DNA from 2 places in the Neobacillus sp. B24 genome. Region 1 is predicted to be linked to the other one. Evidence: a T-box and tRNA genes for the amino acid it is inferred to sense, from the RefSeq annotation. Region 1 holds a T-box; the other holds one or more tRNA genes.
The links. A T-box is a leader RNA that pairs with one kind of tRNA and senses whether it is charged. The one in region 1 lies ahead of proS (proline--tRNA ligase), so its partner is inferred to be a tRNA-Pro.
Positions count from the first base shown of each region.

Region 1 (15,629 bases):
GGAGCTGGAAAGTTCCGAATTCAAACCAAACCCCGCCTCGCTTTTTTAATTCTTCAGGCTTCTCTACTTCCGTCAGTCCAAGGATTTCTCCAAAAAAAGCCCTTGCTTCGTCTTCGCACCCTTTCGGTCCGGCCAGTTGTACATGGTCTATTTTTGTTATGGCAAATGACATCTCCAATTCCCCCATCTAGTCATATTCACCTATTATTCTATAAGATTGCTAACTTTCTGGCAATTGCAAACTAAAGAATAACAATAATGGCCACTCCCCGATAAAAGGAGAATGGCCCCCCGTTAATATACATCTTTTTTGGCAAAAACAACGAAGGATACAATCAGTGCCGCAGCCCACCAGACAAGAAGTACCATCAACGAGAAAGACAGGTTCATGCCCTCAATAGGCGGGGCATTGCCTTTCATGAAGTCCGTCAGCCTTAAATTCACCATGAAAAAATATTTGGCTGATTCCCACGAAGAAACCATGTTACTTAAAATGGCACCCGATATAAGGGCGGCAAGCATGACCCCCATTCCGGCGGCAGTACTGCGAATCAATACAGACAGCATAAATGATAATGTTCCTACAACAATCGCTACAAACCAAACAAGTCCGAAATCCATTAATAAAAACTTCCATAGACTTAATAGTTTGACGTCGGCAGTATTTAGTCCTTCATCGGTTATATTAAAGCCGGTCAACATCGGCGCCCCCCAGCCTTTGTAGCCAAAAACAACACCGGAAATGACGTATGACAAGATTCCCGCAATCGCGATGATTAAGGAAACGGCCAGACACAAGGTAATATACTTGCTCATGAGGATTTTCCACCGCTTTACCGGCCGAGTTAACAACAGTTTAACCGTCCCGAGGCTATGTTCTGATGAGACCAAGTCACTGGCAATAACCATAACCATTAACGGGATAAATAAATCAATAGAGTTCTCGAGAAAAATTCTCATAAATGTAGGGGCTCCCGGCTCGGCTGGGTTGATATCATGATCAAGATAATATTGCTTCTGTTGCAGTGAAATTTGCAGTTGCTTTTTCCATTCTTCAGAAATTCGGCTGCTGCTTAACCGGTTGGTCGTGTCGACAATTTGCTGCTGCAGGATTGTCCGCCAATCATCCGTCCCCAGTTTTTTTCGCTGCGTTTCTGTTTCCTTGTATTGGGCGTATGTAAACAATATGACAAGAACACCAATAATGATGGTGATAACAACTAGGCGCTTTTTGGCAATGAGTTTCAGCATTTCATTTTGAATCAGCTTATTCAATGGTCTCACCACCTGTCAGTTCGAGGAATAAATCTTCCAGCACCGGCATCTTTCGGTTCATTTCCAATACCGAGACACCCGCTTCCACCAATCCTTTATTCCATAAAGGGGTTCCCTGTTCATCAAACTCGGTTAGGAACGTTCCATCCTCTTGCTCCTCGACCTTTGTTAACTCACTTAATATTTGCTTACCCTTATCGCATGGTTCTAAACGCCACTGAACTCGTTCACGGTTAGATAATAGCCTTTCAACACTGTCAGTGGTGATAATTTGCCCCTTTGAGATGATGGCAACCCGGTCGCATAATTGCTGGATTTCACTTAATAAATGGCTGGAAACCAGCACGCTTAAACCTTCCTGTTCCGCAAGAAATCGGATAAATTCCCGCATTTCCCGTATTCCTGCCGGGTCGAGCCCATTTGTAGGCTCATCCAAAATCAACACCCTTGGATTTCCAAGCAAGGCCTGGGCGATTCCAAGGCGCTGCCTCATCCCTAGTGAATAAGTTTTGACTTTATCATGGATTCGTTCAGTTAAGCCAACGAGCTTGGTGACTTCCTGTATGCGTTCTTCCCCTACCCCCTCAAGCATTCGGGCAAAATGGAGCAGGTTGTTATAACCCGATAAATAAGGGTACATTTCTGGATTTTCAACGATACAGCCTAGATTTTTCATGGCCTCACGGAATCTCTCGTGGATAGGATAACCGCAGATTTGGATGGTACCGGATGTCGGTTTAATCAAGCCAACAATCATCCGGATTGTCGTCGTCTTTCCGGCACCATTCGGACCTAGGAAGCCAAATACTTCCCCTTCCCGCAAATCAAAGGATAATCCTTTGATAATTTCTCTTTTGCCAATTTTCTTTGTTAAATCCTTTACGGACAATGTAATATTTTTTTCCATACGCCCATCTCCTCACCAAGTAATTAATGAGGCAACCCGTTCCGCAATTAACCGGTACCCTTTTGTATTTGGATGAAACTTGTCAGAATACAAATAATCGTTGACCTTTAACTCAAACAAGTCAAATGTTGGAACAAAGACGATTTTCGGATATGCTGCGCTTACCTCCGCACTTTGATAATTCCATTGCCGGACTACCTTGGACATCTCTTTTCCTTCTCCCAGTTCAATAAACGGGTTATAGAGACCAATAAAAAATACGTTGGCATGTTGATTGTTTTTCCTGATTCTTTCAAAAATAAACTTTAAATTATCGAGATATTTGGTTTGTATCCCGGTCAGGTCTTCCTTGTTAAAATTAATAATACCTTGTCCGCTCCGAAACAAATCGTTCCCGCCAATTGTGACTAAAACCACGTCAGCCTTTTGAATTTGCCGCCCGACCTCAGTCTGCTGAACCTGTTCCCGCAATTGATCCGAACGCTGGCCATTGATGCCAAGGTTTGTCAGCTGCACAGGCTGTTTTGTTTTTTCCTTTAGTTCATCAACTAAAACGCCGACATAACCTTTGCCCGTTTCATCACCAGTCCCTCGGGTCAGTGAGTCACCTATTGCCACAATTGTTAATCCCTTTTTGTTATCAGTCTTTTCCGGACTTTGCTCACTAGCCGACGGCAGTTTATCCGGTTTTCCGGCATAGTATTCATTGACCGACAAGCCAAGTCCAATTAGCCACATCAGGCAAAATAAAGCCGCAATTATAGTAAAAAAGCGAACCATGTTTCTACTCAAAGTGCTCATTCCTTTCCGGCCAATATCTTACCTTCATTAAATCACAGTTCGATACTAGAATAAAATTTTAGTAATAAAAAATTTCTGCGATAAACATGACATTTGTTTATTGACCAAGTTTTGCCCTTCCAGTATTGTTTACTTGGTTATATACCTGAATATCCTCTATTCTATGATTTAGTCCAAAAAATGCTTTAATAAAGTCATACATGTAGCGGGTAAAACTATAAATAAGGTGCATTCTCAGGAGGAGAAATGAAATGAACCCGGCTAAAATTGCTTGGATTACAGACACAACATCATCGCTTAGCGAGGAATTTATCGCGGAGCATCAAATCCATGTCATTCCCCTGCACGTTGTGATTAATGATGAATTTTACAAAGAAACCATTGATATTACCCAGGAAGTTTTTTATGAAAGAATGAAAACAGAACAAGGAAAATTCCAGTCATCCCAGCCTTCACTTAGTGATTTTGTTGAACTATATGAAAAATTAAAGGAAGACTATGACTATGGGGTTGCGATTCATGCCTCCAGCATCTTGACGGGAACATACCAGACTTCTGTCCTGGCTGCGGAAATGGCAGGCTTTAAGCTATTTGCTATTGATTCTCGTACCGGTTCCTATCCACTTGGTTTTTTAATAAAAAAAGGCATGGGGCTAATTGAGCAGGGAGTTGAAATGGACGAATTAGTCCACCACCTGAATGGTCTGCGCGATAATACCCGTCTATACTTAGTCCCTTCCAATCTCGACCAGCTTCACAAAAGCGGCCGTGTATCTGGAGGGCAGAAGATTTTGGCATCACTGTTAAATATTAAACCGATCCTATCGATTGAGGAAGGAACTGCCAAAATCAAGGACAAAGTCCGGTCCGAAAAAAAAGCACTATCCTGGCTCGTCAATCGCTTACTAGATGATTTAGACACACATAAAATAACGAAAGCAGTCATCCTTCATGCACACGAACAGGAAAAGGCTATTACGTTTGAAAAATATATAAATGAACAATTTCCCGAGTTAGAGACCGAAGTTATGATGCTAATCACCGTTGCCGGCGTGCATACGGGGGTTGGAACACTTGGACTTTCGTGGGTTTGTGAATAATAAAAGAACCCGATTCCGCAATAGTAGTGGAATCGGGTTCTCTTTTTTTAAACTAAACTAGCTTTTGGACCGAAAAATTCAAAATGAATTCTTTCTTCATTGACACCCAGTTCTTGAAGGAAGCTGTTTATGGCTTTCATGAATGGAACTGGACCGCAGAAATAAAAATCGGCATCTTCAATGGAAACTTTCTCTTTCAACCATTCACAGGTAATATACCCTTCTACATCAAAACGATGGTGTTTGCGGTCTTCTTCCGTCGGTGAATCGTAGAATAAGGAAGATGTCACATTTTCAAGCTGTGCCAACTCCTCAACCTCAGTTCTAAGGGCATGGACATTGCTATTTTGGGCGGCATGAACAAAAGTAACCTTCCGCTCTGGCTGAACTTCAACCACGGTTTTTAGCATACTAAACATTGGTGTCAAGCCAACACCTCCGCTCAACAGAACAACAGGGTTCTCTTGAGCGGTATCAAGCACAAAATCACCTGCTGGCGCACTCACCATAAGCAGTTCGCCTTCTTCTACACCTTCATGAAGGTAATTGGACACAACCCCATCTGGATTAGGATTACCGCCTTCACGCTTGACACTGATTCGATAATAGTCCTTGCCAGGTGCATCGGATAGACTGTATTGGCGGATATGGGTAAATTTTTCGCCTTCAATTTCAAGTTTGATACTAATATATTGTCCCGGTTTAAAGCTGGCAATCTTTTTACCATCAGTCGGTTTTAAATAAAAGGATGTAATAACATCACTTTCCTTTACTTTACGAGCTACCACAAAGGGGCGGAAACCATCCCAGCCGCCTTGTTGTGTTTCGGCTTCCTGATACATCTCGGCTTCGACACTGATAAAGGCATCTGCGATGACACCATAGGCCTGCGCCCAAGCATCAATGATCTCATCTGTTGCAGCATCCCCCAACACTTCTTTAATTGCCAGCAGCAAATGTTTGCCGACAATTGGATAATGCTCCGGCTTGATCCCAAGACTTCTATGCTTATGCGCAATTTGTTTTACGACTGGGAGGATGGCCTCCAAATTATCAATATACATTGCCGCAGAATATACGGTGCCTGCTAAGGCCTTTTGCTGCCGGCCTTGTTTTTGGTTGGCATGATTAAAAATATTCAATAATTCTGGATGGTTTCCAAACATGAGCTGATAAAATTTTGTCGTAATTTTTTCACCATGTTCCTCCAGTACCGGAACAGTTGATTTAATAATATCAATTGTTTTTTGACTTAACACTTTTAACACTCCTCTGGTTTCCACTATTTACACAGTGATTATATGACAACCAGCACAGTGATTTAGTGATTTAAATCACACATTGTTATTTTTGAATAATTCGAACTAGGACACAGGACACTTTTCCCATCTGTTTCTTGGCATTATGCTGGAAATTATTTATATGATAGCTTACTATAAAAGAAAAAAAGACTAGGAGAAACATGAAACGTAAGAAGAGAAATTTAGTTATTTTTTTCTGTTTTTTAGTATTGGGGATTATTTATGTTGGTTTATTGCAATTTAAAATTAGTGAATCCATCAAGTTGGAGACACCAAAGAACGCCGATTATTTAATCGTTTTGGGTGCGAAAGTAAATGGCACCGTTCCGTCGTTGGCACTTGACCGCAGAATTGATGCCGCAGCGGAGTATCTTAAAGATAATCCTAATACGGTCGTCATTGCATCGGGTGGCAAAGGCCGCGGCGAAGACATTTCCGAAGCAGAATGTATTAAGCGAGAGTTAATTGACCAAGGCATCAGTGAGTCGCGGATAATGTTGGAGGATCAATCCACAGACACGTCTGAAAATGTCCGTTTTTCTAAAAAGCTAATTCCGGCTGATTCCAGCAATGGCGTGATTGTAACCAATACCTTTCATCTGTACAGGGCTGTCAGCATCGCCAGCGATCAAGGGCTAGAGGCCTCGGGACTTCCCGCGGAAACACCAAGATCAGCAGTGGTGAAGTCTTACGGGCGAGAATATTTGGCGATTTCCAAATTTTATTTAGAAAGATATATTCTCGATTAAATGAAAACTCGGCCTTCTATAGGCCGAGTTCTTTCTATTTTGTCTTGGCGTAAACGCAAGTATCTCTTACATCTTTGCCGTCCCCGGACAAACCATCATTTTTCAAAATCCCCTCAAGTGGAAACCCGAGACGTTCCGCTACCGCTTTACTTCTGTTATTTTTTGAATCACAGCGAATCTCTACCCGCTTTGCGTTCAGTTCTGTAAAGGCAAAATTGGTTATAGCTGCTACAGCTTCCGTTATGTACCCCTTCCCAGCATGCCGGGTGTCAATCCAATAGCCGATTTCAAACTTCGGTATATCCCAATTTATTCGATGCAGGCCAGACGAACCGATAAACTCTCCTGTTTCCTTATTAAAAATATGCAATCTCAGGTCTTCCCTAATCAAAAACTTGGCGTGAGCTTCACGCATGTTCGCTTCAACATCATCCTCTGTTTGCTCCCGATGAGCCCATGGCATCCATGGTTTCAGTTCCACCATTGACGCCTGCATCGCCTGAAAAGCAGCTTTTCCGTCGCCTGGCATCGGCTTACGGATTAACAGTCTTTCTGTAATAAACTCGTCTGGAAACTCTTTTAGTATTGGTTTCATTATGTCGTCCTCTCCCCCCAAGATTTATATATTCGTCTTTTATAGTAGAAATCCTTTGTAAAAACCGCGTTCGCGGATATTTTGTCGTTTTGGCGGATATATTGATTTTTTCGCGGATATATTCAATTTTTCGCGGATATATCGAATTTTTCGCAGATATCCACCAATTTTTCGCGGATATAATCCTCTGCAGCCAAAAAAAGGACTCTTCCACCCCGGAAGAGCCCGTAAAATTAATAGGCTTTTGCCCAATACACCATTGTATCGGCGTCTTTACCGCAGCAAACGCACTTATCAGAGATTTTTTCCTGTTCAAATGGAATACATCGGGAAGTTGCCCCTGTATCTTCTTTGATTTTCTCCTCGCAAGCAAGCTCGCCGCACCACATTGCTTTAATAAACCCTGGTTTTGCCTCAAGACTGTTCTTTAACTCATCAAGCGTCACCGCAACTGAAGTTCTTTCTTCGCGGTGCTTCAACGCCTTATTGTATAGATTAGACTGGATTTCATCCAGTAACGCAACAAGCTTCTCCTCTAATTGATCCATTGGCACAATCACTTTTTCCAAAGTATCACGGCGCACCAAGACAACCTGCTTGTTCTCAATATCTTTTGGTCCGACTTCAAGACGAACTGGAATACCCTTCATTTCATACTCGTTGAATTTCCAGCCTGGCTTCTTGTCACTGGCATCGATATCAACGCGGGCGACCTTCGCAAGTGATGCTTTCAAGTCGTAAGCAAAATCAAGCACGCCTTCTTTATGCTGGGCGATTGGAACAATCATGACTTGAGTTGGTGCTGCTTTTGGCGGAATCACCAAGCCGCGGTCATCGCCATGCACCATGATTAAGGCACCAATAACACGGGTTGTGAAGCCCCATGATGTTTGATGAACATACTGGAGTTTACCTTCTTTATCGGTATACTGGATGCCAAATGCCTCGGCAAAGCCCGTTCCAAAGTGATGGGAAGTACCGGACTGCAGGGCTTTACCGTCGTGCATTAAGCTTTCAACTGTAAACGTTGCTTTTGCCCCGGCAAATTTTTCTTTTTCCGTTTTCTGGCCTTTTACAACTGGAATCGCTAGAATACCTTCAAGAACTTCGGCATACACATTCAGCATTTTGATGGTTTCTTCCATTGCATCCTCATCCGTCGCATGCGCGGTGTGTCCTTCCTGCCATAAAAACTCCAAGGTCCGTAAGAATGGACGGGTTGTTTTTTCCCATCGGACAACGTTAGCCCATTGGTTATACAGCTTTGGCAGGTCGCGGTAAGAATGAATGATATTGCTATAATGCTCACAGAATAGGACTTCTGATGTTGGACGGACAACCAATCGCTCCGTCAATTCTTCAGAACCGCCATGTGTTACCCATGCGACTTCAGGAGCAAATCCTTCTACGTGGTCCTTCTCCTTTTGCAGCAAGCTCTCAGGGATAAATAAAGGCATATAGACATTTTCATGTCCAGTTTCTTTAATGCGGCGGTCCAATTCATTTTTGATATTATCCCAAAGCGCATAGCCGTATGGGCGGATGATCATCGACCCGCGTACGCTTGAATAATCAATTAGATCTGCTTTCGTTACGACGTCTGTATACCACTGCGCGAAATCATCATCCATCGCAGTAATATCTTTTACAAATTCCTTAGCCATTTTGACACCTCATTGTTAATAATAATTATATCCAGCTCCAGCGCCTAGGGGCTCGGGGTCATAAGCCAATCCGTCAAGAAGGCTAAAAAGCAGCCTTCTCGCCGGCTCGTCTTATGCCTGTCGCCCCTGGGCAAGGCGCCTCCGCTTTTAAATATAAAAAGGCCTTGATCCTAAAAAGGGACCAAGGCCTGGCGGTACCACCCTAAATTCATAAAGCGTTTGCTTTATACTCTTTCCATGATAACGGATTTTATCCGCGTGTATCTTCAAGTAACATCCGATACAGAACTCGGAGGCAGGTTCTAATGATTGCCTTAAGAAACCTTCCACCAATGGTTCCCTCTCTTGTTAAGACAGATTCAATTTACTAGTCCTCGTCATAGTTTCAAGCTATATTTTTGAAAAAATTATATAGTTATGCAACAGAAAAGTCAATTCCTATCGCGGATTATTTTTCATAATAATGCCAGTCTTAGCAAAATAATATTCTTTCATACTTTAAAGCCTTCGGTAAATCGAGTAAAATGCTAGTTATCAGATAAAGCGGGGTGATTTGCATGGAGGATAAGAAAAAGGATGAACTACAGATTGAAGAAGAGGAAAAGGAATTCCTTTTGGATATAATGAAATTGCAAAACGATACCCTAAAACGTATTTATAAAAAGGCGTTAGAAAACGAAGAGAAAAAATAGTTTCATAAAACGTTCAATTCTTCGCGGAGCAAATGTGTTAATACCCTTTATAATACTCTTATGTTGATAACTCATAAGAGGAGACGTAGGTATGACTATTTTTTTGATTATTTCAGCCTTAATTGTGGCTGCCGCTGCGGGCTATTCTATTTATCTTCTTTATCGTAATAATGCACAATTAGCCAAAACTCCAGCCTTGATGATTTCCATTGCTATTTCTACGATGTCAGGTTTGCTATTCGGGACCATTATCGGAATACTATCTGGCGAAATGTTCCTTGTCGTCGGGATCAGTATGATTATTGGTTTTATTCTTGGCTTTTTGACCGGTCATCCCATTGGACTGCTGGCTATTATCATGAGCTCGATGTTTGGCTTAATTGGCGGAATCATTGGAGCCATTCTTGGTGTCTTTCTTCAATTCATCAATCCTATGATTCTTTTGGGCATATTATTGGGCATATTTATCGTGATTATCGGCCTTGTAATGTTATTTATACTAGCGGAAAGTAGTCACAAATTTGCTGTCAAGACAGAAGAAATGTCGCCGTTTGCGATTATTTCTGGTGGAGTTGTGTTTGCCGCCCTGTTTCTGTTTTTATATAGCAGCGATCTGGTGGATCTTCCTGCAAAAACTGGCGGTTCAGAGGCTCAAGCTTCCCAAACAGCAAGCAGTCAGCCTGCACCCAAGACTGAAATCGACGTAACGGATGAAGCTTCACCAAAGGTGAACATGCTTGTAACCGATAAAGGTTATTCACCTAATGTGATTCGGGTAAAAAAAGGTGTTACCGTTGAGCTTGAAATCCAGAATCCCATTGATAATAGCTGTTTCTCCACCTTCAATATGCCAGATTTTAATATTAACAATGCCAATTTAAAAATAGGCACAACCAAGTTAACCTTTACCCCTGACAAAACTGGTGAATACACCTTTAGCTGCGGCATGAATATGTTTAAAGGCACAGTAATTGTTGAATAATTCTTCCTGACAGGCCATGAACCATGGCTTGTTTTTATTTATGAGATTAAAATTAAAACCATTCTTGTTGAATATGAATGAATTATAATTAAGTTATCTGGAGGTGTTTTCATGAATACTGAAGTTAACACTCCCTCTACGAATAACAACCAGAATAGTGTAAGAGTCAGTAACCAATTAAATTTGACAATTAATCTTGGGGATTCTTTAAACCTGTTAGCTATAATTGCCGGGATTTATTTGGTAAGAAAAATTGCTAAAAGGAAAAAACTGAATGTTTCTAAAGGGCAGTGACCATCACAAGGTCACTGCCTTTTTTATGGACGTTTCTAATTGACTCTATTTTCCATTTGATTTATAGTTAATCACGTGAATAGTTCAACACTTTAACTAATATCAAAAAAACGAGGTGAGACCCAATGAAGGATGCCCTAATTCAAGAATTAATAGATCGATATGTGAATGTTTCCTTTCAGGTACATAAAAAAGCGGAATCCCTTATAAAAGCGGAGCTTAGCAATGACTTAACGAATGACCAGCATTATATTTTAAGTTATATCCATAAGGCTGGCGAGTGTACCTCAACACAACTTGCCGACGCCTTCGATGTCAATAAAAGCGCGATCACTGCCATCATCAACCGGATGGCCGACCGAGGCCTAATCCAACGAACCCGTGATGTAAATGACCGCCGTGTCGTTTATTTAGCGTTAACAGACGATGGCAAGGAACTTTACCAAGCATGCAAGGAAAAAGTTCATCAATTAGTAGAATCTATTATTACCAAATTTGATGAAACCGAAATTACCACATTTATCAATACATATGAAAAACTAGCTCAAATACTGGACAACAAGAAAAAGGAAGAACTGGAGGAAAGCACAATTGAGAACGATCATTAAAGGAAAGTGGATCATTCTGATTGCCTGGATTGCCGTTATTGCCGGCTTATTTATGGCAGCTCCCAATATGGAGAATCTCGTTCGGGAAAAAGGTCAAATTGCCGTTCCCGAGGGCTATTCATCCACCTTGGCACAAAAAATACTTAGTGATGTACAATCAAGCGAAAATAAAGGCACCGACCTGCAAACAGCGCTTGTTTTCCACAGCGATAAAAAGCTGACTGACATAGATTTCGCAGCTGCGGAAAAAGCCATTAACGAACTGGATTCTAACAAAGAAGAGCTTGGCATCACCGATATCCTCACCCATTTTAAACAAAAGGAGTTAGAGGATCAGCTTATTTCCAAGGATGGCAAAACCATTCTTGTATCATTGAAGGTTACTGCCAATGGCCGGGAAGCAAAAGAAATTGTCAAGGACTTAGATAAGGCAGTCGATAATGTAAAACTTCAACACTATTATACTGGCAGCTGGGTGATTGGCGAGGACCTTGTCACCAATTCTCAGGAGGGCTTGAAAAAAACAGAAGGTATTACCGTCGTTTTCATCCTGGCCGTTCTGCTGCTTGTATTTAGGTCGGCAGTCGCACCAATCATCCCATTAGTTACCGTGGGCTTTAGCTACCTGACATCCCAATCTATAGTAGCGATCCTCGTGGATCAGTTTGATTTTCCGTTATCAACGTTCACCCAGATTTTCCTGGTAGCAGTCCTGTTCGGGATTGGAACCGACTATTGCATTTTGCTGCTTAGCCGTTTTAAAGAAGAATTGGCTCATGATGAAAGCGTCACAGAAGCGATTGTCAAAACGTACCGTACTGCTGGTAAAACTGTTTTCTTCAGCGGTGTCGCCGTGCTAATTGGATTTGCGTCTATCGGTCTATCAACCTTCCAACTATATAAGTCGGCTGCTGCTGTTGCCGTTGGCGTAGCAATTCTTTTGTTTGCTCTCGTTACAGTTGTTCCATTTTTCATGGCGGTGCTTGGCAAGAAATTGTTCTGGCCGTCCAAAGGCAAGCTTGAACATGCCGATAGTAAAATTTGGGGTGTGATGGGAAGCTTCGCGTTAAAGCGCCCACTCATCGCGTTTATTCTAGTTGTCATAATTGCTGTTCCATTCTTGTTCACCTACAAGGATCAATTATCTTTTAACTCTCTGGAAGAGATCAGTGATGACTATGCTTCCATTAAAGGCTTTAATATTATCTCCGATGCATTTGGTCCCGGAGAATCGATGCCGACGCAAATTGTCATTAAAAACGATGACAAAATGAATAGTGCAGATTATGTAGCGATAACCGAAAATATCAGTCAAGAGTTGAAAAAAGTGGAGGATGTCAAAACCGTCCGTTCCCTCACCCGCCCGACGGGAAAACCGATTGATGAACTATATATTTCAAAGCAGGTTGAATCTCTAAGCGCCGGACTGGATCAGGGGAATAGCGGAATTAAACAAATCAGTGATGGGCTTGCCGATGCCAGCAGCCAAATGGCGGCCAATCAGCCGAAAATGGAACAGGCAACAGATGGAATTGATCAATTAATCAAAGGTATAACAGAAATCAAAACGAATTTGACGAAAGTTCAGGGCGGACTCTCGACTATTGAGAAAGGCTTAAAAGATAGTTCACTAGGAACTACTGAAATTAGAAAGGGCTTCGCTGAAATTAAATCCAATTCAGCTAAGGTATTAGAAAAAAGCAAGGAATTACTGGCAGGTTACAGCCAAGCACACGCGGGTATCGGTGAGATTTCAGGTAATCTGGAAAAACTTAACCAAAGCCTTATGGCTTTAGATAAAAACTTCAGCAACTTAGAAACAGACTATCCGCAGGTTGTTGGTAGTCCCGACTACCAAACAATTAAAATGACCATAAAGGGGATTCCTGGTAATCCACAGGCACCAGGTGCCCAATTGGCTACAGCACAGTTAGCAGGAGCATTGAAACAAATAAATGAAGGTCTTACTAGTGCCGATGCAGGGTTTTCACAACTTATTGCCGGTCAACAACAGCTTGTCAACGGTATGGAGCAACTGCTGCCAGGACTTGAAAGGCTGGAACAAGGTCTTTATCAAATGCAAAATGGCCAAAGCGAAATTGTGTCCAATCTGCCTAAATTTACTGACGGTTTAACTGGAATCAATAATGGCCAGCAGGAACTACTTACGGGCTTCCAGACAATTGGAGGTCAAATAACTCAGCTTTCCGACGGCTTAACACAAAGTGCCGAAGGTTTAAACCAGGTTTCAGACGGTTTAGCTTCTGCTCAAGATTACCTTACTGGGGTATCCAAACAAGAGCGAACAGGGTTCTATATTCCTGAAGACATGCTGAATGGCAAGGAATTTGAGCCGGTACTAGACACCTACTTGTCAAAAGATCGTAAAGTGATGACAATCGATGTAGTCTTTAATAGAAACCCATATTCAAATGAAGCAATTGACTCAATACCTGCCATTAAGCAAGCAGTAGAACGTGCAGTAAAAGATACGAAGCTTGAAAATGCCAAGGTTGCGATTGGTGGTGTATCAAGCATGCATAAGGACTTGGATACCATCTCCAAAGGTGATTATACGAGAACGGTTGTCCTTATGCTTACCGGGATTAGTATTATCTTAGTCATTTTGCTACGGTCATTTATTATGCCATTTTATTTGATAGGCTCGTTGATTCTGACCTATTATACAGCGATGTCGATTTCTGAAGTGATTTTCATGAATTGGTTAGGTTATACTGGCATCAGCTGGGCTGTACCATTCTTCGCCTTCGTAATACTGGTCGCACTTGGAATCGACTATAGTATTTTCTTAATGGATCGGTTCAATGAGTTTAGAAACTTGCCTGTTGAACAGGCAATTCACGAATCAATGAAGAAAATGGGCTCAGTTATCATCTCGGCAGCGATTATCCTTGGAGGGACATTCGCGGCAATGATGCCTTCAGGCGTTTTATCATTGCTCCAAATTGCCACGATTCTTTTAATTGGGCTAGCCTTGTATGCATTAGTTGTCCTGCCGCTATTCGTTCCAGTAATGGTAAGGACATTTGGCGATGCAAACTGGTGGCCATTTAGAAGAAACACAGACATAAGGTAATCCCAAAGCGCGCTGAACATGCTGTTAAAGGGTTCACTTTAGAGGTGCATGACCTTGTTTTGGCATAGCAAATGCCCGAGAATTTCAAAACAAAATAACATAGAAAAGAGTGCTTTTTTGAATCAATATGGCACTCTTTTTTAGGATGTTTTAGAAAACTTTGGTGTTTTGAAGTAGTGAATTGGCACGTTTTTTTCCAAGATTTCTTCATTTCGGTAGCCAAGACCCCTTATTGGCGACCGAACTCACTGGATTTTCACCAGTTCGGTAGCCAAGACCCTCGATTGGCGACCGAACTCACTGGGTATTCACCAGTTCGGTAGCCAAGACCCTCTATTGGCGACCGAACTCACTGGATTTTCACCATTTCGGTAGCCAAGACCCTCTATTGGCGACCGAACTCACTGGGTGTTTACTATTTCTGTAGCCAAGACCCTCTATTGGCGACCGAGCTCACTGGATTTTCACCATTTCGGTAGCCAAAGACTCCCCAACTGGCACCGGCTTTGGCATTAAAAATGGCATTTAATTTGACATTAATTTTTCGTTGTACAATTTGTATTGTCCCTTGCTATTAAACTTATTTAATACCCTGTTAATTCTTCTTGAAACACCCTCTAAACCCTTGGTACGACAACAAAAATGGCATACGTCAATTCGTATGCCATTTCGTGTGTCAATTTGTCTTCGTGCACCCTTTAAGTGAACCCTTTAACATGCTGTTCAGCGTGCTTTTTTCCCCCTTCTCCTTTATTATTTTTGTATTATAATATTTTAAAAATAGAGAATATTCTTTATTTAACCATACGTTTGATATATAATAGGAATGATTAAAAGACAAAGGGGGAAACTTATGGAGCAAATCGTTAATTGGCTCAACGATATTATTTGGAGCCAAGCACTCATTTATCTTTGTTTAGGGGTAGGGTTGTTTTACACAATCGCAACTAGATTCCTTCAGGTAGCTCATATGAAGGATATTGTTAAATTGATGTTCAAAGGCGGAAAATCAGAAGCGGGGATTTCTTCCTTTCAGGCATTATCACTCGCTTTATCCGGAAGGGTTGGAACCGGTAATATCGCCGGGGTTGCGACAGCAATTGCGTTTGGGGGCCCTGGTGCCGTGTTCTGGATGTGGGTAATGGCTTTCTTAGGAGCCGCGTCTGCATTCATTGAATCTACATTAGGTCAAGTCTATAAGGTTAAACAAGATGGTCTATTCCGTGGCGGTCCTGCTTTCTACATAGAAAAAGGGCTAAAAATCAAATGGTATGCAGTATTATTTGCTGTTGTAACGGTAATAGCAACAGGTATGCTCTTACCTGGCGTTCAAGCAAACAGCATCGCCTTAAGTGTTGAAAATGCTTTCGGTATTAGCCCTGCGATTACTGGTGCTATTCTAGTAGTTTTACTTGGCGTCATCATTTTCGGCGGTGTAAAGCGGATTGCTCGCGTTGCTGAGTTTGTTGTACCATTTATGGCATTGGGTTATGTTCTAGTTGCACTAATCATTGTAATAATGAACATCTCAGAATTGCCTGGTGTTCTTAAGCTGATCTTCTCA
Region 1 is NZ_AP035777.1:2,259,259-2,274,887, reverse strand. Features, by position in the region: gene ACZ43M_RS11250 (VOC family protein) at 1-172, opposite strand, end outside; gene ACZ43M_RS11245 (ABC transporter permease subunit) at 295-1,275, opposite strand; gene ACZ43M_RS11240 (ABC transporter ATP-binding protein) at 1,268-2,182, opposite strand; gene ACZ43M_RS11235 (SGNH/GDSL hydrolase family protein) at 2,195-2,983, opposite strand; gene ACZ43M_RS11230 (DegV family protein) at 3,235-4,083, shown strand; gene hmpA (NO-inducible flavohemoprotein) at 4,131-5,342, opposite strand; gene ACZ43M_RS11220 (YdcF family protein) at 5,546-6,133, shown strand; gene ACZ43M_RS11215 (GNAT family N-acetyltransferase) at 6,168-6,728, opposite strand; gene proS (proline--tRNA ligase) at 6,962-8,392, opposite strand; T-box leader at 8,566-8,782, opposite strand; gene ACZ43M_RS11205 (hypothetical protein) at 8,950-9,084, shown strand; gene ACZ43M_RS11200 (cupredoxin domain-containing protein) at 9,176-10,066, shown strand; gene ACZ43M_RS11195 (hypothetical protein) at 10,178-10,360, shown strand; gene ACZ43M_RS11190 (MarR family winged helix-turn-helix transcriptional regulator) at 10,486-10,968, shown strand; gene ACZ43M_RS11185 (MMPL family transporter) at 10,952-14,065, shown strand; gene ACZ43M_RS11180 (alanine/glycine:cation symporter family protein) at 14,919-15,629, shown strand, end outside.

Region 2 (15,629 bases), 2.2 Mb from region 1:
GAAACGGGAACAGCCCAAACCGAAAGGCTTGCCTTTCGGGGTTGTAGGACACTCAACATGGAGTTACAAAGGAACGGGGTAAATGAAGCGGCCTGGAAAGGCCAGCCGTAGAAGGTAAAAGCCCTGTAGTTGAAACTTCGTTCCCTCCTGAGTGGATCCTGAGTACGGCCGGACACGTGAAATCCGGTCGGAAGCAGGGAGGACCATCTCCCAAGGCTAAATACTCCCTAGTGACCGATAGTGAACCAGTACCGTGAGGGAAAGGTGAAAAGCACCCCGGAAGGGGAGTGAAATAGTACCTGAAACCGTGTGCCTACAAGTAGTCAAAGCCCATTCATGGGTAATGGCGTGCCTTTTGTAGAATGAACCGGCGAGTTACGATTACATGCGAGGTTAAGTTGAAAAGACGGAGCCGCAGCGAAAGCGAGTCTGAATAGGGCGTCATAGTATGTAGTCGTAGACCCGAAACCAGGTGATCTACCCATGTCCAGGGTGAAGTCCAGGTAACACTGGATGGAGGCCCGAACCCACGCACGTTGAAAAGTGCGGGGATGAGGTGTGGGTAGCGGAGAAATTCCAATCGAACTTGGAGATAGCTGGTTCTCTCCGAAATAGCTTTAGGGCTAGCCTCACGTAGTAAGAGTCTTGGAGGTAGAGCACTGTTTGGACTAGGGGCCCTCATCGGGTTACCGAATTCAGACAAACTCCGAATGCCAATGACTTATCCGTGGGAGTCAGACTGCGAGTGATAAGATCCGTAGTCAAAAGGGAAACAGCCCAGACCACCAGCTAAGGTCCCAAAGTATACGTTAAGTGGAAAAGGATGTGGAGTTGCTTAGACAACCAGGATGTTGGCTTAGAAGCAGCCACCATTTAAAGAGTGCGTAATAGCTCACTGGTCGAGTGACTCTGCGCCGAAAATGTACCGGGGCTAAACGTATCACCGAAGCTGTGGGTGGACACCATTAGGTGTCCGCGGTAGGAGAGCGTTCTAAGGGCGTTGAAGCTAGACCGTAAGGACTGGTGGAGCGCTTAGAAGTGAGAATGCCGGTATGAGTAGCGAAAGACGGGTGAGAATCCCGTCCACCGTATGCCTAAGGTTTCCTGAGGAAGGCTCGTCCGCTCAGGGTTAGTCGGGACCTAAGCCGAGGCCGAAAGGCGTAGGCGATGGACAACAGGTTGATATTCCTGTACCACCTCTTTATCGTTTGAGTGATGGGGGGACGCAGGAGGATAGGGTAAGCGCGCTGCTGGTTATGCGCGTGTAAGCAGTTAGGCTGAGAAGCAGGAAAATCCGCTTCTCACATAAGGCTGAGCTGTGATGCCGAGGGAAATATAGTACCGAAGTTCCTGATTCCACACTGCCAAGAAAAGCCTCTAGCGAGATAAAAGGTGCCCGTACCGCAAACCGACACAGGTAGGCGAGGAGAGAATCCTAAGGTGAGCGAGAGAACTCTCGTTAAGGAACTCGGCAAAATGACCCCGTAACTTCGGGAGAAGGGGTGCTCATTACGGTGAATAGCTGTGATGAGCCGCAGTGAATAGGCCCAGGCGACTGTTTAGCAAAAACACAGGTCTCTGCGAAGCCGCAAGGCGAAGTATAGGGGCTGACGCCTGCCCGGTGCTGGAAGGTTAAGAGGAGGGGTTAGCGTAAGCGAAGCTCTGAATCGAAGCCCCAGTAAACGGCGGCCGTAACTATAACGGTCCTAAGGTAGCGAAATTCCTTGTCGGGTAAGTTCCGACCCGCACGAAAGGCGTAACGATCTGGGCACTGTCTCAACGAGAGACTCGGTGAAATTATAGTACCTGTGAAGATGCAGGTTACCCGCGACAGGACGGAAAGACCCCGTGGAGCTTTACTGTAGCCTGATATTGAATTTTGGTACAGCTTGTACAGGATAGGTAGGAGCCTGAGAAGCCGGAGCGCCAGCTTCGGTGGAGGCGTCGGTGGGATACTACCCTGGCTGTATTGAAATTCTAACCCGCACCCCTGATCGGGGTGGGAGACAGTGTCAGGTGGGCAGTTTGACTGGGGCGGTCGCCTCCCAAAGAGTAACGGAGGCGCCCAAAGGTTCCCTCAGAATGGTTGGAAATCATTCGTAGAGTGTAAAGGCACAAGGGAGCTTGACTGCGAGACCTACAAGTCGAGCAGGGACGAAAGTCGGGCTTAGTGATCCGGTGGTTCCGCATGGAAGGGCCATCGCTCAACGGATAAAAGCTACCCCGGGGATAACAGGCTTATCTCCCCCAAGAGTCCACATCGACGGGGAGGTTTGGCACCTCGATGTCGGCTCATCGCATCCTGGGGCTGTAGTCGGTCCCAAGGGTTGGGCTGTTCGCCCATTAAAGCGGTACGCGAGCTGGGTTCAGAACGTCGTGAGACAGTTCGGTCCCTATCCGTCGTGGGCGCAGGAAATTTGAGAGGAGCTGTCCTTAGTACGAGAGGACCGGGATGGACGCACCGCTGGTGTACCAGTTGTCTTGCCAAAGGCATCGCTGGGTAGCTATGTGCGGACGGGATAAGTGCTGAAAGCATCTAAGCATGAAGCCCCCCTCAAGATGAGATTTCCCATAGCGTCAAGCTAGTAAGATCCCTGAAAGATGATCAGGTTGATAGGTCAGAGGTGGAAGCATGGTGACATGTGGAGCTGACTGATACTAATCGATCGAGGACTTAACCAAGTCATGTATTACTGGTGAACTCGTTTTTACAACACTTCTTCTGCATTATCTAGTTTTGAGGGAATGAAACCTAAAAAAAATAGTCTGGCAACTATGGCGAGAAGGTCACACCCGTTCCCATACCGAACACGGAAGTTAAGCTTCTCAGCGCCGATGGTAGTTGGGGCGAAAGCCCCTGTGAGAGTAGGACGTTGCCGGGCTAAGCCCCTTTTGGGGCTATTATTTTGTCTACATTATAGTTGGCCCCTTGGTCAAGCGGTTAAGACACCGCCCTTTCACGGCGGTAACACGGGTTCGAATCCCGTAGGGGTCACCATTTCGGAGGATTAGCTCAGCTGGGAGAGCATCTGCCTTACAAGCAGAGGGTCGGCGGTTCGATCCCGTCATCCTCCACCACTTAAATTAAAGTATGAGCCATTAGCTCAGTTGGTAGAGCAACGAGCAAAGCTTCTATGAAAAGGCTGCGAGTTGTACATGCCGAGCCGCTTCTTGAATATTCTTTCTGAGGCGGGGACATCTGACGTCCACAATCAAAATTTAGGGAATCATCATAGTATGAGCCATTAGCTCAGTTGGTAGAGCATCTGACTTTTAATCAGAGGGTCGAAGGTTCGAATCCTTCATGGCTCACCATCAAATATTGCGGGTGTGGCGGAATTGGCAGACGCACCAGACTTAGGATCTGGCGCCGCAAGGCGTGGGGGTTCGACTCCCTTCACCCGCACCATTTATATTTTGCGGAAGTAGTTCAGTGGTAGAACACCACCTTGCCAAGGTGGGGGTCGCGGGTTCGAATCCCGTCTTCCGCTCCAGAAATGCCGGGGTGGCGGAACTGGCAGACGCACAGGACTTAAAATCCTGCGGTAGGTGACTACCGTACCGGTTCGATTCCGGTCCTCGGCACCATTTATTTCAATCTTATATGCGCCCGTAGCTCAATTGGATAGAGCGTCTGACTACGGATCAGAAGGTTATGGGTTCGACTCCTGTCGGGCGCGCCATTTTAAATTATATTTTCGGGAAATAGCTCAGCTTGGTAGAGCACTTGGTTTGGGACCAAGGGGTCGCAGGTTCGAATCCTGTTTTCCCGACCATCTTACATGATTATGGGGCCTTAGCTCAGCTGGGAGAGCGCCTGCTTTGCACGCAGGAGGTCAGCGGTTCGATCCCGCTAGGCTCCACCATAACTCAATTAGAAATTTGGCGGTGTAGCTCAGCTGGCTAGAGCGTACGGTTCATACCCGTAAGGTCGGGGGTTCGATCCCCTCCGCCGCTACCAAATTGTCTCATAACCATATTGGTTAATGAACCTTTACTTGGACCTTTAGCTCAGCTGGTTAGAGCAACGAGCAAGGCTTCCTTGAACAAGCTGCGAGTTGTACCCATCGAACTGCTGCTTGAATAAGCTTTCTGAGATGGGGACAGACAGATTTTAACCATATTGGTTAATGAACCTTTACTTGGACCTTTAGCTCAGCTGGTTAGAGCAGACGGCTCATAACCGTCCGGTCGTAGGTTCGAGTCCTACAAGGTCCACCAATAGTTTTATATATAATGGAGGAATACCCAAGTCTGGCTGAAGGGATCGGTCTTGAAAACCGACAGGCGGGTTAAACCGCGCGGGGGTTCGAATCCCTCTTCCTCCGCCATTATAAACACATTTTTATTGTCGCGGGGTGGAGCAACGACCATTGCATCGTTGAATATTCTGCGAGTTGTATCAATCGAGCTGCTGCTTGAATAAGCTTACTGAGATTGATACAGTCATACGTTAGCTTTTAGCATGACGTAATCTTATACTTCTTATTGTCGCGGGGTGGAGCAGTCCGGTAGCTCGTCGGGCTCATAACCCGAAGGTCGCAGGTTCAAATCCTGCCCCCGCAATTCGGTCTGGTAGTTCAGTTGGTTAGAATGCCTGCCTGTCACGCAGGAGGTCGCGGGTTCGAGTCCCGTCCAGACCGCCACTAAAGTGGCTCAGTAGCTCAGTCGGTAGAGCAATGGACTGAAAATCCATGTGTCGGCGGTTCGATTCCGTCCTGAGCCACCTTCTATTTAAAAATAAATCACGGCGGTTGTGGCGAAGTGGTTAACGCATCGGATTGTGGTTCCGACATTCGAGGGTTCGATTCCCTTCAGCCGCCCCATACATGCGGGTGTAGTTTAGTGGTAAAACCACAGCCTTCCAAGCTGTTGTTGTGAGTTCGATTCTCATCACCCGCTCCATTATGGGCCTATAGCTCAGCTGGTTAGAGCGCACGCCTGATAAGCGTGAGGTCGATGGTTCGAGTCCATTTAGGCCCACCATATAATTTGCATTGAGTATGCAGCTTTCTTATTATTCCGCAGTAGCTCAGTGGTAGAGCTATCGGCTGTTAACCGATCGGTCGCAGGTTCGAATCCTGCCTGCGGAGCCATATAGAGAAGTACCCAAGTGGCTCAAGGGGCTCCCCTGCTAAGGGAGTAGGTCGCGGAAGCGGCGCGAGGGTTCGAATCCCTTCTTCTCTGTAATTTGGCCCCTTGGTCAAGCGGTTAAGACACCGCCCTTTCACGGCGGTAACACGGGTTCGAATCCCGTAGGGGTCATACAAAGGGACTGATGACAATATGTCATCAGTTTTTTTGTGTTTTCTGTTGATTACTCACATACTTGATATAAAATGGTACTTTGGGCTTAAAAAAAGTCAGAATCATTTGGATTCAATTGAATTTGGAAGAGGTTGGGTTTAAACTAAAAAATAGCCCATAAAAGGAAAAGAGAGGAAGTAATCTGTGGTATCTATCCGTACTAAAATTATTGTGTACTCCATGGTCCTTGTACTCCTAATTAATAGTGTTGCTTATTTTTTGTTTCAAAACAGCCAAAAATCCGGTGAAGAATATAATGCCATCTTGCAAAGATTCTTTTTGTTAAATGACCTATCTATCAGTACAAAAGCTGTCTACGAGTCCATAGATGATTATTTGCTTGATCATTCTAGTGATAGACTGGGCAGTTATTCATCTGAACGGGAAAAGTTAAAATCTTTGCAAGCCCAACTAAAAATACATATTAACCAAGATATTGCAGTAAAGAATTACTATTACTTGATTGAAAGTTTTCTAGACGAATGCAGTGTGATCATAAATGCATATGATCGAAATGAGATTGAGGTTTACTCGGCCCATTTAACGGAATTGTCAAGAATATCGCTATACATACAAGAGGCGACATTGGCATTAATTAATCATGAATTAACGAATTATCAAACGTTCTATAGAGAAATGCATAAAAGAAACGAGCTCTTCAGCTCAATTGGCATTTTTATTTTTGCTATAACCATATTTCTCAGCCTATTATTTGCCCTTTGGTTTTCAAAAGGGATGACGAAGCCAATAACCCATTTATCACAGGCTGCGAAGGAAATTTCGGCGGGTAAATTTGACGGTCCTGATATTAAAGCACCTACAAGGGATGAACTTCGTTTTCTGGCCGAAACATTTAATAATATGAGAGAAAATATTCGCCGATTAATTCAGGAAATTAAACAGAAATCAGAGTTAGACAACTTGTTAAAAGAAATGGAACTTAAGAGTTTGCAAAATCAAATAAATCCTCATTTTCTCTTTAATACATTAAATACTGTTTCAAGAATGGCCTACATTGAAGGTGCGGAACGGACTAGTGATTTGATTGATTCCGTAGCGGCATTACTAAGATACAATCTGGGCAGCCTGGACAAACCGACGACTTTGAAGGAGGAGGTCGCCGTCGTTCATAATTATTTTTTTATCCAAATGACCAGGTTTGGTGACAGGGTACAGTTTAAGAAGGAGATTGATGAGTCTTGCTTATCACTCCCAATACCTTCTTTAACATTGCAGCCAATTATTGAAAATGCATTTATCCACGGCGTTGAGTCTTATGAGCGCGATGCAGTTTTAAGTCTTCGGGTTTATAAAAAAAATAGTCAAGTCATTGTTGAAGTAGCAGACAATGGGGTTGGAATGGATGAACAAACAAAGAAAAGATTAGTGGAGCTAGATGATACTATGCACTACAGTCAACAATCAACCAAGCACACCGGGCATTCGACAGGGATTGGACTTCAAAATGTAATAAAGCGATTGCAATTATTTTATGGACAGGACCAGGTAGTTGAAATTCAATCCAAAAAGGGTGAGGGAACGGTAATTGTGCTAATGCTCCCAGTTGCTGCTGAAAGTGAGGTTATCGCAAAAGGTTATGTATAAATTACTAATTGTAGATGATGAGATGCTGGAAAGACAGGTACTTAGGCTGATTGTATCAACAAAATTAAAAGAGATAGAGATTGTTGGAGAGGCTGAAAACGGGAGAAAAGCAATCCAACTGGCTCACCAATTTGCTCCTGATATCATCATTATGGACATTAAAATGCCAGGGATTGATGGTATTGAGGCAGTAAAATTAATTAAAGACCAGCAGCCACATATAAAAGTCATCATGCTATCAGCATTTGATAAATTCGAGTATGCAAGACAAGTCATGCAGCAGGGTGTGAAAGAATATTTATTAAAACCTGCCCGAAAAGATGAACTAGTTGCAGCAGTAGAGCGGATTCTTTCCGAACTCAAGATGGAAAGACAGGAAAAAGAAGAGCAAGAAAGTTTAAGAAGAAAACTTCAGTCAGCGATAGTACCTATTGAAACCGAAGAAATGGATTGGAATCTTGTTTATGAAGACAAAAAGATGAATAAAGTAAAAGGATTTATAGAGGAGAACTTTACTAAGTCAATTTCATTAGAAGATGCAGCGGAGCATGTTGGTATTAGTCCCTATTATTTAAGTAAGTTGTTTAAAGAACGATTTTCTGTTAATTTTATTGATTACCTTACTCAATTACGGGTAGATAAGGCCAAGGAAATGATGAAAAATCCAGAAAGCAGCTTGAAGGAAATCTGTTATAACGTTGGGTATAAGGACCCTAACTATTTTAGCAGGGTGTTTAAAAAAACTACTGGCCTTTCTCCTAGTGACTATAGAAGACGACTATTGATAGGGTAATCGAAAGATATTTCTTATATATCACAAAAAAGTGAAGATGAATGCAAAAGATTAAAGGAAGTTCCGGAACAGTTATCTGAATATTAGTGCTATATTGGTAAATGAAAGAGCTTTCATAAGGGAAGAGGGGGAGAAAATTAATGAAAAAAGCTTGGTCGATCATGTTAATAGTTTTGCTTATGGCTTCATTTGTATTAGCAGGCTGTAGCTCCGATACATCTTCTGGAGGAAATTCTTCCGGCAACAAATCGGGAAATAAAGATGCAACGCTGGATATTTTTAGTTGGTGGACAGGTGCTGGGGAAGAAGATGGATTAAAAGCATTAATTGAATTGTTTAAAGAGAAGCACCCGGATGTGAAAATTGAAAATGCAGCGGTAGCGGGTGGTGCAGGTACAAATGCAAAAGCAGTACTTGCCAGCAGGATGCAGGGAAATGATCCTCCTGCAACGTTCCAGGTTCACGGCGGATCCGAGCTAAATGACGGATGGGTGGCAGCCGGTAAAATGGAGACACTCGATGATCTTTATGAAAAGGAAGGCTGGAACGATAAGTTTCCAAAGGATTTAATTGACCTGGTGAGCAAGGATGGACATATTTATTCAGTTCCTGTAAATATTCATCGAGGAAACGTTCTCTGGTATAACAAAAAGATTTTTGCAGAGAACAATTTGGAGGCACCAAAAACATTTGATGATTTCTTTAAGGTGGCAGACGCTCTTAAAGCCAAAGGGATTACTCCTCTAGCACTTGGGGATAAAGAACCTTGGACAGCCACTCATTTGTTTGAAGATGTGCTATTAGGTACGCTGGGAGCAGATGACTATAAGAAATTATGGACAGGCGATCTCGCGTTTGATGATGCTAAGGTGAAAGAAGCGGTTGAAACATTCAAGAAAATGTTATCTTACGTAAATGAAGACCATAGCTCAAGAAACTGGCAGGATGCTTCACAGCTTGTAGGAACCGGAGAAGCAGCAATGAATGTGATGGGCGACTGGGCAAAAGGATATTTTTCAAATGATTTAAAGTTGAAAGCAAATGAAGACTTTGGCTGGGTTGCTACGCCAGGAACAGATGGATTGTTTATGGTAGTTACGGACACATTTGGCTTGCCAAAAGGTGTGGATAATCCGGATGATGTAGAGAAATGGCTTTCTGTCTTAGGATCTGTTGAAGGGCAAGATGCATTCAATCCATTAAAAGGATCCATTCCTGCCAGGATTGATGCAGACAAATCGAAATACGATGTTTATGGACAGCAAACAATGGAAGAATTTAAAACAGCCAAACTGGCTCCAAGTTTGGCACATGGTTCGGCTGCGCCAGAAGGATTTTTAACAAAGGTAAACCAAGCGGTCAATATTTTCGTAACGCAACAGAAAGTGGATCAATTTGTAGATTCGTTGAAAAATGCATCTGGTGATCTTAAAAAGTAAACCATTGCGGGGAGGAGAGGACGGTGTCTCTCTTCCCTTTTTTCATAGGGGGGACATAAGTGGAAACTGTTAAAACACCACCATCACTGGAAAATCAATCAAAATTAGCAATTACGGAAACAAAAAGAAACCGCCCTTTGATAAATGACAGGGTTAAGGCAATTATTTGTCTGCTTCCTTCCATAATCCTGATTGCCATTTTCGTCTATGGCTTTATAGGATGGACGGGATACGTCTCGTTAAGCAATTGGAATACTCTAATTCCTGACTTTTCCTTTGCCGGACTTAAAAATTATGCTTATTTGTTCAATGATTTTCGCTTTCAGGCGGATTTAAGAAATACGCTTTTCTTTACATTGTTTTTTATCATTGCCGTTCTTGGTTCAGGACTACTGCTAGCCATTTTACTGGATCAAAAAATCAAAGCGGAATCATTGTTTCGGAATATTTTCTTCTTCCCAATGGCCTTATCATTTGTAGTGACAGGTGTTGTTTGGCAATGGATCTTGAATCCTTCAACAGGTGTGAACCTGATTTTGAAAGAGTTCGGAATATCACCGAAGTGGTATACAAGCGTCACGATTATTCCGGGGATAGAATGGGGAACAATTGAATTTGGTGTCCCTGTGGCTATTATTGCGGTCGTTATTGCAGCCATGTGGCAAATGACGGGTTTTTCAGTTGCAATGTACTTGGCTGGACTGCGTGGAATTCCTGATGAATTGCGGGAAGCGGCTCGGATCGATGGGGCATCTGAATTCCAAATCTTTATTAAAATTATATTTCCTTTGTTAATGCCAATTACAGTTAGTGTCATCATCATTATGGCCCATATCTCACTTAAAATCTTTGATTTGATCTATGCGATGACTGGACCAGGAGCCAACTTTGTGACGGATGTCCCGGGGGTATATATGTTTGAAACGACCTTCCGCGGCAATTATTATGCTAACGGAGCAGCAATTACTATTATTATGTTGTTATCTGTTGCCATTTTTATTATCCCGTATTTAATTTCAAGCAGAAAGGGTGGAAGCTAATGTCGGTTCGAGTAGTAACCCGCCCGGCTCTTTATGCGCTATTAATTGTCTTTAGTTTGTTTTTTCTAATGCCAGTTTATCTAATGCTTATTACAAGCATTAAGCCGCTTGATCAGATTACATTGGCGCAAATGTGGGAGCTTCCAAAGGCAATTGATTTTACTAGTTACAAAGAAGCGTTTGAAAAATTGGCACCGAACTTTGTGAACTCCATTTATCTGGTGATACCTGCCACCATTCTCTCGGCTTTATTGGGTTCCTTAAATGGATATGTCCTTTCGAAGTGGAAGTTTAAAGGGGCGGACTGGATTTTTACAGCGGTGCTGTTTGGGATGTTTATCCCTTATCAAAGCATTTTGATTCCGTTAATTCAATTTTTGCGGGAAATCGGTTTATATAATACAATTCCTGGCTTAGTTCTTGTGCATGTTGTGTACGGCATTCCAATTACAACCTTAATGTTCCGGAATTTTTATGCCAGCATACCAGTAGAAATGATTGAATCGGCACAAATTGACGGAGCAGGATTTTTCACGATTTTCCGTTATATCATGATTCCACTTTCAATTATCGGCTTTGTCGTGGTAGGGATATGGCAGTTTACAAATATTTGGAACGAGTTCTTATTTGCCGTTACGATTACAACATCCGATCAGCAACCGATTATGGTTGCGCTGCAAAATCTGTCCGGAAGCCAAATCGTGCAATGGAATGTTCAAATGGCAGGAGCGATCCTTGCGGCCTTGCCAACCTTGCTAGTTTATATTTTCCTCGGAAAATTCTTTGTAAAGGGATTGCTTGCCGGGTCCGTAAAAGGATAATAAGGTTTATCACTGCTCCATGGTATCATGGGGCATTTTCATTTTTTTGGACATTTCCACCATAAAAAGAATCCCGAAGAATAGGTATCTCCGGGATTCTTGTAAATCATTTAATAGAGTTGCTGTTATACAGTTGCTTAACTTGTTCCGGTGTCAGTGCCTGCTTATAAATTTTTAATTCGTCAATCAATCCAATGGTTTGAAGACCGCTTGGGCCCCATGGAGCTCCGCCAATAATGAGTGATCTAGTAGTCTGTGCAATTGGATTTGGTCCTGCTGAAATGTTCTCCACTTCTTCGCCATTGATATAGCCAATGACTTTGCCGTTTTGTTTCCATGTCAGTACTAAATGTGTCCATTGGTTCGCAGGTATGGTCCCCTTATTGAAGCTAAATCTATTACCGCTTGTATCCCACATTTCAGGATAAAGCCCGCCTTGGACGCCGAGTACATAACCGCTGCCGATTGGCGTATTCCCAATGAGTTTCTGGTCGGCGCTTGGATTTGGCAGATTGACCCATAGGCCAATTGTGAATTCGTCATCTCCATTCAAGAATGTAGAAGTTGGTACTTCCACATAGCCGCCGTTTAATTTTAATGCATTGCCATATTTACCCTGGGCGAAGGAGGCGTTATCTCTTAGCGTCCCATTATGCGCGTATGGTGAAGCATCTTTTGCAGCTGTCCCACTGCTTTCATCAAAGCTTAATGATAAAACAGGGCCAGGGTGGAGGGCTTTCACAACGCCCGATAATTCATTGATTTTAATCGGGTGCAAGCCCAGCAGTACATTATTTACCGTAAAGCTCACTGTCTCACTTTTGCCCGGGTCAAGTGTAACACTCTTTGATTCTTTTAATTCGCCTTCATAATAGAAGTCTAGTTTTTTCTCACCAGCTAACAGCCCAGTATTTTCTACCTTTACAGATACGGTTGCATTTTCACCAGGTGCGACCGTCGGGGCAGATAGCTCAGAAACTTCAAAAATAGGAACCTGTTTTACTTCCTCGTCATTTTTCCAGTGGCCATTGCCCGGATTGGCATTCGAGATTAATCGTGCTACAGAGATACTCAGTGCACTGACATCTGCACTCAACTCCTCTTTTGCTTTCTTGCTGATGTTACTAGAGGCGCTGGTTATAAAGGATAACGCGTCGTCCAGTTTCTTCGCTGATTGGTCGAAGTCTTCTTTTGCAAAATGATCCTGTGACTGAGTATACTTGGCATCAAATTGCTTCGCTAGCGATCCCTTGATATCTCCAGAGCTAACATACTTTTCAAATGCCTCTCGGACTTCTTCAAACTGCCCGGCAATATTGTCATAACCCAGTAATTCTACTTCAGCAAAAGTTGTCGAGGCATCGCCGCCATTGCCGGTAATCCGCAATCTGTAAAGAGAGTATTCTCCGGGGTTTTGAATCGCAAATGGCTTCGTAAAGGACCGCCATTTAAATTCAACATCAGCCCGTCGATCAAGGATCGTCCATTCCTTTCCATCCTTGGAACCGATGAGTTCCCAGCTTTTCGGATCTTGAGCCTTGTTGTCACCGGAGGTAATCGTATACATGACTGCTCTTTTTCCACTATTCTCAAATTTGTATTGGACCCATGGCTTATCGCCAGCTAAAGTCAGCTTTGTTTCCGAGTTATTATCAAACAGCAGGCTGGCAGCACCTTGATCACTATGTGAGGACTTGCCGTTAGCAGCACTGGTCAAATCCTTTAATGGGTCTGGCAGTATGGAAGACCCGTTAGTAGAAGGATTGGTAATCGATGTTGGCAATGCCTCAACACTAGTTCCCCACTTAGATGGTTTTGAGCCCATCTCAAATTCCAGAACAGCACCTTCCGCAAGCAGTTTATGTGAAATAGTATTCTTGTTGTAAGGCTTGCCGTTTACTTTTAAGCTTTGAACATATTTGTTCTTTTTACTTACATTTGGTGCTTTTATAACTAAGTCTTTTCCAGTTTCTAAATGAATCGTCATTTTTTCAAAGAAAGGTGCCCCAATTGCGTATTCCGGCAGACCCATTTGCAATGGATAAAAGCCTGCTGAGCTGAAAATATACCATGCTGACATTTCTCCGTTATCTTCATCACCAGCGTAGCCTTGGCCGATTTCACTGCCGATATAAAGGCGGGAAAGAATTTCACTAACCTTTTCCTGTGTTTTCCATGGCTGGCCGGCATAGTTATACATGTAAGGTATATGGTGGGAAGGCTGATTGCTGTGGCCGTACATGCCCATTCTGACATCTCTTGCCTCGCGAATTTCGTGTATGACGCCTCCATAGCCTCCTGGATATAACCCAGTTTCCGGAGTGGAGAAAAATTCGTCCAGTTTTTTAGCCAAGCCATCTCTGCCTCCGTATAAATTCGCTAGGCTCTGTCCGTCTTGAGGTACATGAAATGCCATATTCCATGCATTTGTTTCTGTATAGTCTCCTCCCCAATTTCGTGGATCAAAATCCTTAGCATCAACTCTCCAATCCCCTGAAGCATTTCGGCCCATAAAGAATCCCGCTTCTTTATTGAACATCTCAACGTAATTTTGCGAACGGGATAAATAATACTGATAATCAGTTAAATACTGTTGATATTTTGAATCATTCTTGTCTGTTTTATCAAGCAGGGCTTTTGCCATATTGGCGATACCAAAATCATTGATATAACCGTCAAGTGCCCATGATAATCCTTCACCAGTGGAAGTGCTGGTATAGCCATTGAAAATAGACGTTGACAGCCCTTTGCGGCCGACACTTTGATCTTTACTGTAAACCGCCGCATTTTTGAGGGCTGATTCATAGAAGGCTTCGATATCAAAATTGGTGATGCCCTTTTGGTATGCGTCACTGAAGGCAACATCAGAGCTGGTGCCGACCATTAAATTTGCATAGCCAGGTGAAGACCATCTGGACACCCATCCGCCATCCCTGTATTGCTGGACAAATCCATCAATCATTTCACCTGCTTGGGATGGTGTTAATAAGGTATAGGCTGGCCATGTAGTCCGATATGTGTCCCAGAACCCATTGTTAACATACGGCTTACCTTCCACGATTTTTGCACCGGTTTCAGTAGCTGTATTCTGGCCCACAGCCGGTGAAAAAGGACTGGCATACTTATAAACAGGCTTATCGACTGTACCTGTATTTTCAAATGCTATATTTGGGTATAAGAATAAGCGGTACATATTGGAGTACAGCGTTACAAGTTCGTCTTCGCTTGCACCCTCTACCTCAATAATGCCCAGTTTATCATTCCAAAGCTGTTTCGCTTGTTCCTTAATGGTATCAAATGTATCAGAAGGCTTGATATCCTGCTCGAGGTTCCTCTTCGCCTGCTCCACACTCAATAAGGAGGTAGCAATTTTCATCGTAACGGTTTTGTCAGCACTGGAGGTATCAAATTGCACATATCCTGTAACGTTGTCTCTGCCCTCGCCGGTTAACTTACCGCCACCTGCGATTTCTTTATCGAATGTCGCATAAACGAACATTCTTGTGGCACCAGTAGATAGTCCACTTTTTACATCGGTATACCCAGTAACTACATTATTTGCCTGATCTACTGTTAACCCGCCGCTGTTATTTACATTATCGAAGATGAGACTTGAGCTATCACCTGTAAACGAAAATTTAAACATCGCAGCACGGTTTGTTGGTGCCATTTCCGTTTGGATGCCATTTTCGAATTTAACACTGTAATAATAAGGCTTGGCCATTTCATTATCATGTTTAAAAGGCAGCGCCCTAGTATTACGGTTTGCACTTGGCTTAGCTTGTGCAGAAGGCATCACTTGGAATGTCTGCCTGTCACCCATCCAAGGACTTGTTTCATGGCTGAGGGAGAAGGCCTGCAAGACTGGTAGATTGTCACTGTTATTATTTTGCTGATAGCTGTATAGCCAGCTTGTTGAACCTGCATCAGTGGCTGGGGTCCAAAAGTTAAACCCGTGCGGCACAGCAACCGCAGGAAAATTGTTTCCACGGGAAAAGGTACTGTTTGCATTTGTTCCTCTTAAAATATTGACATAATCAGCAAGGCTGGAATAGGTTTTCTTAGCAGGACTACTGACAATCTTGATATCATCAATGCTGCCTTTTAAGACCCCCGGACCTTTTGGATTATGATAGGCAACTAGAATGCGATCAATGGTTTTTCCTTCGGCTGCTTTGCCGATGTTGGCCTCTTTGTAGTTCCATTGGTTGGCATAAAGTGTTTTAGAATCTCCTTGGTCTTTCGGATTTAATGCCACACCATGCTGGTCGATGGCGTTTAGTTCACTTAGGTAAGTACCATCTGTAAAGACTAGGTCCACTGAAACATAGGTACTGGAATAATCCAGCTCATTTTTGTCCATAAACTGTGGATGTATATAATAGGAAAGCTGCATATTTGGCGTAACCTTAATGTCCACATCGAAGACTTTGTTATAGGCATAGCCCTCACTAGCTGCTTCATGGCGGCCTTCATAAATTAACGATTGTTTTCCAGTCCAGCCAGCCTTTGTTTTGCCAGTATAACTGCTTGTCGGACCATCGCCCACATATACTTTCATGTCCGATGGCGGAGGAGGCGGCACATCAATCCCGTTTGACAGGGCAATTTCGGCCAATTGAGT
Region 2 is NZ_AP035777.1:4,427,077-4,442,705, reverse strand. Features, by position in the region: rRNA gene ACZ43M_RS22125 (23S ribosomal RNA) at 1-2,682, shown strand, start outside; rRNA gene rrf (5S ribosomal RNA) at 2,766-2,882, shown strand; tRNA gene ACZ43M_RS22115 (tRNA-Glu) at 2,924-2,998, shown strand; tRNA gene ACZ43M_RS22110 (tRNA-Val) at 3,003-3,078, shown strand; tRNA gene ACZ43M_RS22105 (tRNA-Lys) at 3,240-3,315, shown strand; tRNA gene ACZ43M_RS22100 (tRNA-Leu) at 3,325-3,409, shown strand; tRNA gene ACZ43M_RS22095 (tRNA-Gly) at 3,420-3,494, shown strand; tRNA gene ACZ43M_RS22090 (tRNA-Leu) at 3,500-3,588, shown strand; tRNA gene ACZ43M_RS22085 (tRNA-Arg) at 3,607-3,683, shown strand; tRNA gene ACZ43M_RS22080 (tRNA-Pro) at 3,700-3,776, shown strand; tRNA gene ACZ43M_RS22075 (tRNA-Ala) at 3,791-3,866, shown strand; tRNA gene ACZ43M_RS22070 (tRNA-Met) at 3,885-3,961, shown strand; tRNA gene ACZ43M_RS22065 (tRNA-Ile) at 4,145-4,221, shown strand; tRNA gene ACZ43M_RS22060 (tRNA-Ser) at 4,239-4,331, shown strand; tRNA gene ACZ43M_RS22055 (tRNA-Met) at 4,493-4,566, shown strand; tRNA gene ACZ43M_RS22050 (tRNA-Asp) at 4,570-4,646, shown strand; tRNA gene ACZ43M_RS22045 (tRNA-Phe) at 4,654-4,726, shown strand; tRNA gene ACZ43M_RS22040 (tRNA-His) at 4,751-4,826, shown strand; tRNA gene ACZ43M_RS22035 (tRNA-Gly) at 4,832-4,905, shown strand; tRNA gene ACZ43M_RS22030 (tRNA-Ile) at 4,910-4,986, shown strand; tRNA gene ACZ43M_RS22025 (tRNA-Asn) at 5,022-5,096, shown strand; tRNA gene ACZ43M_RS22020 (tRNA-Ser) at 5,100-5,187, shown strand; tRNA gene ACZ43M_RS22015 (tRNA-Glu) at 5,194-5,265, shown strand; gene ACZ43M_RS22010 (sensor histidine kinase) at 5,452-6,912, shown strand; gene ACZ43M_RS22005 (response regulator transcription factor) at 6,905-7,705, shown strand; gene ACZ43M_RS22000 (ABC transporter substrate-binding protein) at 7,846-9,144, shown strand; gene ACZ43M_RS21995 (carbohydrate ABC transporter permease) at 9,255-10,184, shown strand; gene ACZ43M_RS21990 (carbohydrate ABC transporter permease) at 10,184-11,005, shown strand; gene ACZ43M_RS21985 (GH92 family glycosyl hydrolase) at 11,112-15,629, opposite strand, start outside.
Region 2: it has a tRNA-Pro gene. The T-box ahead of proS (proline--tRNA ligase) is inferred to sense a tRNA for this amino acid. The anticodon was not compared.